2 regions of the Actinoalloteichus fjordicus genome follow, and region 2 is predicted to be linked to the other one. Evidence: riboswitches for the same ligand, from Rfam matches in the RefSeq annotation. Region 2 holds a riboswitch; the other holds the start of a gene.
The links. Region 2 has a riboswitch for S-adenosylmethionine ahead of UA74_RS03550 (methionine ABC transporter ATP-binding protein). Riboswitches for the same ligand answer to the same signal wherever they lie in the genome.
Positions count from the first base shown of each region.

Region 1: another riboswitch for S-adenosylmethionine. It lies ahead of thrC (threonine synthase); the one in region 2 lies ahead of UA74_RS03550 (methionine ABC transporter ATP-binding protein).

Region 1 covers NZ_CP016076.1:1,849,839-1,854,833, reverse strand. The annotation lists gene UA74_RS08400 (sulfite exporter TauE/SafE family protein) at 1-170, opposite strand, end outside; gene rpsT (30S ribosomal protein S20) at 424-684, shown strand; gene holA (DNA polymerase III subunit delta) at 999-1,979, opposite strand; SAM riboswitch class I at 2,359-2,488, shown strand; gene thrC (threonine synthase) at 2,500-3,762, shown strand.
Region 2 covers NZ_CP016076.1:748,400-753,394, forward strand. The annotation lists gene UA74_RS03540 (sigma-70 family RNA polymerase sigma factor) at 1-161, opposite strand, end outside; gene UA74_RS03545 (NAD(P)/FAD-dependent oxidoreductase) at 161-1,363, opposite strand; SAM riboswitch class I at 1,737-1,828, shown strand; gene UA74_RS03550 (methionine ABC transporter ATP-binding protein) at 2,025-3,044, shown strand; gene UA74_RS03555 (methionine ABC transporter permease) at 3,041-3,727, shown strand; gene UA74_RS03560 (MetQ/NlpA family ABC transporter substrate-binding protein) at 3,915-4,757, shown strand.

The DNA of each region.
Region 1 (4,995 bases), 1.1 Mb from region 2:
AACAAGGTGTCTCCACCCGGCATGATCAGCAGCAGGGCGGGCAGCTGAATCAGCCCGCCACCGCCGACGATCGCATCGACCGCGCCCGCAGCGAACGCGGCGACGCACAGGAACAGCAGTGCGGCCATCGACACGTCGGCGAAGCCAGGCCAGTCGAGAGGGTTGAACACCCGTCGAGCCTACGGAGCACGACCATCGCCGGAGGGGCCGCGCGGCGCGAGAATCGTCACAGCGTTCTCGCAGGTCGGCGGGCGACAAAAGCCCTGATCCGGGGCTGTTAGACTTCGCCGTCGTGCCGTGTGGCATTCCGCTATGGAGGAAGGCTGCCAGCGACCGTCGAGCCTCGTCGCTCACGGGTCATCCCGGCAGCGCCACGACGAACGCGGCACGACAGAACACACATCGAGACCGAGGGGTTGTCGCGTGGCGAACATCAAGTCACAGGTCAAGCGGATCAAGACCAACGAGAAGGCCCGGCTGCGGAACAAGTCGGTGAAGTCCTCGGTCAAGACCGCGATCCGCAAGTTCCGCGAGGCCGCCGACGCCGGTGACAAGGCCAAGGCCGTCGAGTTGAGCCGTGAGGCCTGCCGCAAGCTGGACAAGGCCGCGAGCAAGGGCGTCATCCACGCCAACCAGGCCGCGAACAAGAAGTCGGCGATCGCGCAGCGCGCGAACCAGCTCTGAGCCGTCCCGGAAGGGCTTCGGCCCGCAAAGACCTCCGGTTCCCGACGGCGCTGTGAACGAGTCGCCGCCACGGCACCGGAAAGACGCGGGGCAGGTTTCAGCACCATCGGAAGGACGTCTCGGGTTGCCCGAGGCGTCCTTTCTGCGTCCGGCCTGGTCACAGCCATGACAGGTGTCATCGCTGGCCGTGTCGGCACCGTCGCGGGAGTGCGGTGCGCTGAACGTCGGCAGTGAGGCCCGGCTGTGGGCTCAGGCGGCTGCCGAGACCGTTGCGGACGAGCTTCGACCACCCGCCCGTCGCCGAGGGCGCGGAGTCAGTGCCGGGCGCGGGCGTCGATGATGCCGAAGACCGCGCGTTCCAATGCGTAACTCGCGTCGGCCGCCTGCCCCTTGACCTCGCCGTTGAGTCGGGCGACCAGGTGCATCGCCTCGGCGAGTCCGGCCTCCTCCCAACCGCGAACCTGGGTACGCACCTTCTTGATCTTCCACGGCGGCATGCCCAACTCCCCCGCGAGCTGGAACGGGTCGCCGTTGCGCGCCCCGCGCACCAACGCGATGCTGCGCACGGCGTCGGCCAGGGCGTCGGCGACGAGTACGGCGGGCACGCCGAGCTGGAGTGCCCACCGCAGCGCTTCGAGCGCACCGGCTCGATCGCCGGTCACGGCCTTCTCCGCGACCGCGAACCCGGTCACCTCGGCCCGGCCCCGGTGGTAGCGGCGCACCGTCGCCTCGTCGATCGGCCCCTCGGTGTCGGCGACGAGCTGAGTGGCGGCGGCGGCGAGTTCTCGCAGGTCCGACCCCACCGTCTCGACCAAGGCGGTGACCCCGCCGGGATCGATCCGTCCGCCCACCTGGCGAACCTCGTTGCGAACGAAGTTCTCCCGCTCAGCGGCTCTGGTGATCTTCCCGCACTCCCGGACGTCCGCGCCCGCCTTGCGGAGGGTGGCGGGAAGCTGCTTCGCGAGTTTGGCCCGACCACCGCCGGAATGGACCACGACCAGCACGATCCCGTCGTCGGGCTGCGGCCGATAGGAGACGAGCGCTTCTGCGAGTTCCTGTCCGGCATCCTGCGCGGCGTCCACGACGACGACCCGCCCTTCCCCGAACAGCGACGGGCTCACCAGCTCGGTGAACCGGGGGAGGGTCAGTTCGCCGGCCTTGACCCGCACCGTCTCGGTCATCGGGTCGACCTGTCGCGCCGCCTCCGACGCCGCCCGCACCGCACGCTCGACGAGCAGCTCCTCCTCACCGAGGACGAGCTGAACCGGAGCAGGTGGGGCGACTCGCGTGTTCACCCGCTCATCCTGGCACGGGTCCCCGACCGACCTCCGTGGAGTCGAGTCCGGCAGCCGGCGACCGGCCAGCCGCGACCTCGGTGTCGGAGCGGGTCCGCAGACCCCGGCGGGGCGGCGCGGTCCTCCGGGGTCGGGAAGGACCTCGTCGCAGTACAGCCGAGGTACGGACGTGGCATGTCCGACGTCGGCGCCGCGCTGTGCTCGCCGCTCGGGTCTGCCCTGGTCGGCAGCCGGGATTGCACCTGGTCAGTCGGACCGCCCGCTCGTCGGCCCGGCTCGACGTCCCCCAGGGCACCTCCGAGGCTCGGCGGTCCCACACCTCGGACAGAGGGTGGTTTCGACCCGTTTCGATGCCCTAGGGTTGGTGACACAACTGAACACTTCATCCAGAGGGGTAGAGGGTCCGGCCCTGCGAAACCCCGGCAACCGGCGTCGACAGCCCGGCCGCGTCCAGCGGCATTCGACGATCACGGTGCCAATTCCGGCCCGCGCTGCGGGAAAGATGAGGAGAGGCCTCGCGATGACGACGACCCTGCGCACGCCCACGAACGCCACGCTGGACCTTGGTCCCGCCGCCGCCCTGTCCTGTCGGGAATGCGGGAATCGAACTCCGCTGGCCGCCGAGTTCGCCTGCGCCGAGTGTTTCGGGCCGCTGGAGGTGGCCTACGAGTTCGGCAGGATTCGCCGGGAGGACATCGAGGCCGGGCCTCGATCGATCTGGCGGTATCGCGGGCTTCTCCCGGTGCCCGCCGACGTCGACGACCACGCCAACACCCAGCCAGGCCTCACCCGACTGGTTCGCGCCGATCGCCTCGCCGCCGAACTGGGGTTGAAGAACCTGTGGGTCAAGGACGACACCGGCAACCCCACCCATTCGTTCAAGGACCGCGTGGTCGCCGTGGCACTGGCCGCCGCCCGTGAATTGGGCTTCCAGGTCTTGGCCTGCCCCTCCACCGGCAATCTCGCCAACGCCGTCGCCGCCGCGGCGGCCAGGGCGGGCTGGCGGTCCATCGTGCTGATCCCCTCCTCCCTGGAGCGGGCGAAAGTGCTGACGACCGCCGTCTACGACGGCGCGCTCATCGCCGTGGACGGCAACTACGACGACGTGAATCGACTCGCCACCGAGCTGGCCGCCGAACACGAGGACTGGGCGTTCGTCAACGTCAACGTGCGGCCCTATTACGCCGAGGGCTCGAAGACACTCGCCTTCGAGGTCGCCGAACAACTCGGCTGGCGGCTGCCAGAACAGATCGTCGTGCCGATCGCCTCCGGGGCCCAGCTCACGAAGGTCGACAAGGGCTTCCAGGAGCTGGGGACGCTCGGATTGGTGGAGCCCACGCCCTACCGCGTCTTCGGTGCCCAGGCGACCGGCTGCTCGCCGGTGTCGGCCGCGTTCCGAGCGGGCAGCGACGTGGTGCAACCGGTGCGTCCGGACACGATCGCTCGCTCGCTGGCGATCGGCGCGCCCGCCGACGGGCCCTACGTGCTGGACGCCGTACGGCGGACGGGCGGAGCGATCGAGGACGTCAGCGACGACGAGGTGGTGGCGGGCATCCGCCTGTTGGCCCGGACCGAGGGGATCTTCACCGAGACCGCAGGCGGGGTCACCGTGGCCACGACGAAGAAGCTCATCGAGGCGGGCAAGCTTGATCCGGAGGCCGAGACCGTACTGCTGATCACCGGCGACGGGCTCAAGACGCTCGATGCCATTCAGGACCATGTCGGTCCCAAGGCCACGGTGCCGCCCTCCTCGAAGGCAGTGCACGAGGCACTCGGGTACTGACGACCGGAAGCCTGTGCCGAAGCCGGACAGTCGCGCCGTCGGAGTGCAGACAGTCGTCTCCCCTCCGACGGCGCGCTAACGGCGAGGCCTGTTCCCGCCGTTCCGCCGAAGTCCTCCGGCTGGAGTGTCTTCAGTCGGGGCACCTCACGGCAGTTCGGCGCGGTGCGTCTAAGGCGGTGCCGTCCAGTCGGTCCTCTCTGGGCTTGGCGAGCAGACCCTGCACGTGGGGCCGGGCGCATTCGGCCAGGGCGGATTCGGCGGGACGAATCGGCCGGGCGCAGTCATGGAATACGTGCCGGGTCGACGCCACAGGCGAAGTCGGCGGCGAATACCGGTCCTCCGTCTCCGCTGCGATCGGGATTCGCGGGCGCGGTCGCTCGGTCCGGTCCGGAGCAGGACCGCAGTTCAGCTCCATCAGGCGCCGCTGAACTACCGGCGCCGCCCCGCTACGCCGGGGCAGGCGGCTGCCGTCGGTCGCCGCGTCTCTCCGTGGCGCGGCGATGGACGTCGGCTGCCGAATGACGGCCCGGGACGAGAAACCGCGTCTGTGTGAGCGGCGTCTGCATCTGCGGCGCCCGTGTGTGCGGCGGCAACGCCCACTCGGTGAGTGGCAGCCACGTATGCGGCGACGCCAAGCCGTCACACCCCCGGCCCAGCGGCATCGGACGTGATCGACGACCCGGTCAGGTGAACCGGACAGCGGTACCCCAGCACCGGGTAGCGCCGGCTGGCAACGGCGCGCGGCAGGCGGCATCGCCCGTCCATGACGTGGCCGACTCCGGCGCCGCGCTGAGATGCAGGCTCACATCGACCGGCCTCGTGCCGCACGGAAATGCGGCGGCGGCCGAGACCGAGACCGCCGGGGTTGTCTCCCTCCCTCCCCCTCCCCCTCCCCACCCGCCCGCCTCCACCTCCGCCCTTCCCGTTGGTTCTGCGCCGTGGCGGTTCGTTCCACCCGCCTGCCGCGTCGGCAGGCAAGACTCACCCGGCGCGCCCGCCGGGTGGCAGGTTCTGCCGTGGCATCGGCACCCGCCGGATGGCGGGACCGCCCAACTCGGCATGGGCGGCCATCCGATGTACGGCCCGTCGAGTGTCAGTACCCGAAGCCCGGCGCCCGCCGGCGGCGCCACGTCATGTCCGGGGACGACCCGAGTCGGTGCCCACGACGTCAGGGCAGGCCCAGTCGTTGTCGTCCTGTTCTCCGGCGGCGCCTGCCTTCCAGCCACCCGCCGA
Region 2 (4,995 bases):
GCCTCGGGTACCTCGATGTGTGCCCGATCTGCGGTCTGCCAGCGCAGGAACGCGTCCTGCACGGTGTCCTCGGCATCGGCGGCCGAGCCGAGCAGCCGGTACGCGAGTGAGGCCAACCGATCCCGGTTGGCCTCGAAACACTCCACGGTGGCAGCGTCCATCAGCGCGACTCTAGGTGCCGAACGCGCTCACTGGAGCGATCGGACACGATGCTCAGATGACGTTTCCGGGTCGGCAGCCCGTAGGTCGGGCGGCGCACGCTCCACAGGACACCTCGGAGCACGCCGGACTTGAAGGTCCCGGTCGGACGGCCGCGCAGGGACCAGGTCCTCGACTGTGCCTCGCCGTCGACGATCTGAAGGATCGCGTCCTTCTGTCCCAGGCTGAGGCAGTTTCCGAGGTAGGTCAACGGAACCTTCGAGATCACGCGACCGGTCAGGTCTCCGATTATCGCGGCCGTCGCCTGCCTGGCGGTGAGTCCCGCCGAAGCGCAGGACATCGGCAACGGCCGACCGTTCTCGCCGATGGCATAGACGCTGTCACCTACGGCGTAGACCTCTGGGTGTGAGACCGACCGCATCATGCGGTCGACGGCGATCCGACCGTCGGCTGCGACGTCGAGACCGCTGGCGGCGGCGATGGGGTGGACGGCGAAACCGGCTGCCCACACGATCGCGTCGGCAGCGAAGGTGGTGCCGTCCTCGGCGACGGCCCTCGTCGCCTCGACGTGGTCGATGGTGGTGTGCTCGTGAACTGTGATGTTGAACCGGTCGAAGACCCGCAGCAGGTGACGGCGAGCCTTCGGGCTCAGCCAGGCCCCCAGTTCCCCGCTGGTGGTGAGGGTGACCCGGAGTCCGGGTCGTGACTCGGCGATCTCGGTGGCCGCCTCGATCGCGGTCAGGTTGCCGCCCACGACCAGCACCGTCCCCTGCCCATCCAGCTCATCCAGTCGCTGACGCAGCCGCAGCGTCGGCTGTCGCTCGGCGATGTGGAAGGCGTGCTCGGTGACGCCAGAGACGCCGTGGTCGGCCGCGGTGCTGCCGAGCGCGTAGAGGAGGGTGTCGTATTCGAGCGTGCTGGTGCCCTCATCGTCGGTCACGGTGACCACCCGGCGCTCGACGTCGACGGCGGCGACGCGCGCCACTCGGAGCCGGATGCCCGTGTTCGCGAACATCGTCGCCAGTTCGTAGCGGCGTAGGTCCTGGCCTGCGGCGAGCTGGTGCAGGCGCATCCGCTCGACGAAGTCGGATTCGGCGTTGACGGCGGTGATCTCGACGTCGTCGGGATGGAGATGGCGGGCCAGGCATCCGGCGGCGAAGACTCCGGCGTATCCGGCCCCGAGGACGATGATGCGATGCCGCATTTCTCTGCTCCTGTCTCGTGCGTTCGCACCTTGAACGAGGTGGCATGCAGGTTCCTGACAGGGCTTCACTGTGACGTGAGTCACTGCAAGTGATCGTGTGGTCGGTGCTGATGCGGTTCGATCAGCGGTCGACGCGGCCTCGGTGCCGGTTGGCCTGTCCGGCGTGACTGGGGCCGCACGCCGAGTGCAATCGATGCTCGCCGCGATCTGTCGCCGGGCCTGCGGTGTTCTTCGCCACGCAGGCGCGGCCCGCCATCGTGCCTGGACATCGCGCCGCAGCGCTGCGGTCGTTGGTCGAAACGGGTGTCGATGCGCAGGTGTGGCCGGAATCTACTTGCGCGGGAACTGGCTCGTCGGTTTTACTCAAGAGGACCGACCATCCTGAGCGGCTGAGAGACCTGGCTCGAAGACGCCGCAGCAACCACCCACCCGTTGGGCAGGTGCTAACGCCAGGACCGATGGAGTCGTAGTGTTAGTTCAGTTCATGCTCACGCGCCGACGTGTGGTCGACCAGTGTCGTCGAACCGCTTCCGGCTGTCGGGTTTACCTCGTCTCATCGCGAGTCTGACCCCCGGTAGTCATCGCCCCTTTCTTTCACCGCCCCGTCGTCGGGGCGGTCTCAGCGTGCCGCCTGCGAGCGGCCCGGCGTCGTGGAGCAGAGATGATCACTGTCGAGAAGCTGACCAAGACCTTCCCCGGTAAGAAGGGCGTCGTGCACGCCCTGGACGGGGTGACGCTGTCCGTTCCGGAGAGCACCGTCTGCGGCGTCGTCGGCCCCAGCGGCGCGGGAAAGTCCACGCTGGCTCGCTGCATCGCGCTGCTGGAGCAGCCCGACAGCGGCTCGATCACCGTGGAGGGCACCGACCTGGTGTCGCTGCGGGGCCGTGACCTGCGGGCCGCCCGCCGTCGCATCGGCGTGGTGCCGCAGGGCGACTCGCTGCTGCGGCAGCGCACTGCCGCTGGCAACGTGGCTCTTCCGCTCGAGAGCGCGGGTGTGAGCCCCGCCGCTCGGCGGTCCAGGGTCGTCGAGCTGTTGGATCTGGTCGGCCTGACCGACAAGGCGGGCAGCTATCCGGACCAGCTCTCCGGCGGCCAGCGCCAGCGGGTGGCGGTGGCCAGGGCGCTGGCGGCCCGGCCGTCCGTGCTGCTCGCCGACGAGCCGACCTCCGCGCTGGACCCGGAGACCACGGGATCGGTGCTGACGGTGCTCGATCGCGTGCGTGCCGAACTCGGCGTGACCGTGCTCGTGGTCACCCATGACATGGCCGTCGTCCGCCGGATCTGCGACGACGTCGCGGTGCTGGACGACGGGCAGATCGTGGAGCACGGCAAGGTGCTCGACCTGCTGACCGTTCCCGGCAGCCGGATCACCTCCTCGCTGCTTCCCGAGATCGACCAGGCGTCGAGCCTGCGGGGGCCTGCTGCCAGGGCCGACGTCGTCGCCGAGGTGGTGCTCGTCGGGTTCGCCGCCGTCGGGGCGCTGCTGCCGGAGGCGGCCAACCGGTTCGGCGTGGACCTGTCGATCCTCGGCGGCGGACTCACGCGGCTCGGCGACACCCCGGTGGCGCGGTTCCGCATCGGTCTGACCGGCGACCGGTCCGAGGCCGCGCTGGCCTGGCTCGCCGACCACGAGGCGACGGTCCGTCGCACCCCACAAGAGATTCCAGGAGTAGCCGCGTGAGAGAACCGACCCCGTGGGATCGGGTCTTCGACCTGGTGTCAGCCGCCACCGGAGACACGATCTACATGGTCGGCATCGCCACCGTCCTCGCCGCCCTCGGCGGCATCCCGCTCGGGGTGCTGCTGCACATCACCTCGCCGACGGGCCTGAGCCCCCGGCCGGTGCTGCATCGGGTGCTGGGCGTGGTGGTGGACATCGGCCGTTCGCTGCCCTTCGTGGTGCTGCTGGTCCTGCTGGGGTCGGTGACTCGCGCGCTGGTCGGGACGACGATCGGACCGACGGCGGTGATCGTCCCGCTCACGGTGGGTGCCATCCCGTTCGTCGGCAGGCTCGTTCAGGCGGCGTTGCGCGAGGTCAACGCCTCGGTCGTGGAGGCCGCGATCACCACGGGGGCCAGTCGGACCCGCATGGTCCGCAGCGTCCTGCTGCGGGAGGCGGGCCCGGCGCTGGTGGCCGCGATCGGCGTCACTGCGGTGACGTTGATCGGCTACTCGGCGATGGCGGGCGTCATCGGCGGCGGCGGACTCGGCGACGTGGCGATCCGCTTCGGCTACCAGCGCAACGACACGCGGATGCTGTGGGCATCGGTCGTGGCGCTCGGCGCGCTCGCCTGGTTCACCCAGCTGCTCTTCGACCGGCTCGCCCGCGCGATCGACCGACGGCGGTCCGCGCTGAAGATCTGACGCCCCGACGGTGCAGCCGCCCTGCTGGGGCTGCCCGCCGTTCTCGATCGCCCGTCCGGCGTCGAAGCTGGTCAGCGGACTGCTGAGTCTGTCCATTGTGGACTCAGTACTGACGCGCGACTGATGTCGCGCGATGAAGACGACACACGTTGCAATCCGAGAAGTTCCTCAGAACGGAGACATCGCCATGCGCATCAGACGTCGGGTCAGAGACGTGACCGTCCTGCTGGCGGCCTCGGCCGCGGTCCTGGCGGGCTGCGGGAGCGAGAACGCATCGACCACCGACGAGGGGGCCGCCTCGACCGACGGCCCGTTGCGGGTCGGCGTGAGCCCCGTCCCGCACGGCGAGATCCTGGAGTTCATCGACCAGGAGTTGGCCGCCGACGCGGGGCTGGAGCTGGAGGTCGTCCCCTTCAACGACTACGTGCAGCCGAACACGGCGCTACAGGACGGGTCGCTGGAGGCCAACTACTTCCAGACCGTGCCCTACCTGGACAACTTCCAGATCGAGCACGGCGGCGAGTACGAGTGGATCGAGGCCGTGCACCTCGAACCGCTGGGCCTGTACTCGGACAGCGTCGAGTCGGTCGACGACCTGCCGGACGGCGCCACGATCGGCGTGTCCAACGACCCGGCCAACCTCAACCGCGGCCTTCAGCTCCTCGCCGACAACGGCCTGATCTCGCTCCGCGAGGGCACCGAGGGGCAGGCCACCGAGGCCGACGTCGAGGACAACCCGAGGAACTTCGAGTTCGCCCCGCTGGAGGCCGCGCAGCTCGCGGTGAGCCTCCAGGACACCGACGCCTCCGTGATCAACGGTAACTACGCCATCGACTCGGGCCTGAGCCCGGCTGACGACTCGATCCTGCTGGAGGAGGCGGAGGGCAACCCCAACGCCAACGGCGTCGTGACCACGCCCGAGCTGGCCGACGATCCCAGGATCGCGACGCTCGTCGAGCTGCTGACCTCCGACGAGGTCCGGCAGTTCATCGAGGAGAACTACGACGGCGGCGTGCTGCCGTCGTTCTGAGCACACTGAGTCCATCAGTGCCCGGTCGACCTCTCTGCAACACGATAAGAAGCCGTTCGATCGGCCGCCGTCCGTCATCGCCTGCATTGTCGAAGAGAAGCACCGCAGGCGTCGGGCAGCCTGCCCGTCGAGTAGAGCGGCGGCCGGGAAGACGTCTGTCCCGTAGACGATGACACGGCCTGCACCCGACCGGAATGGTCGGGTGCAGGCCGTGTCGTCACGGCGCCGTGCTCATGCG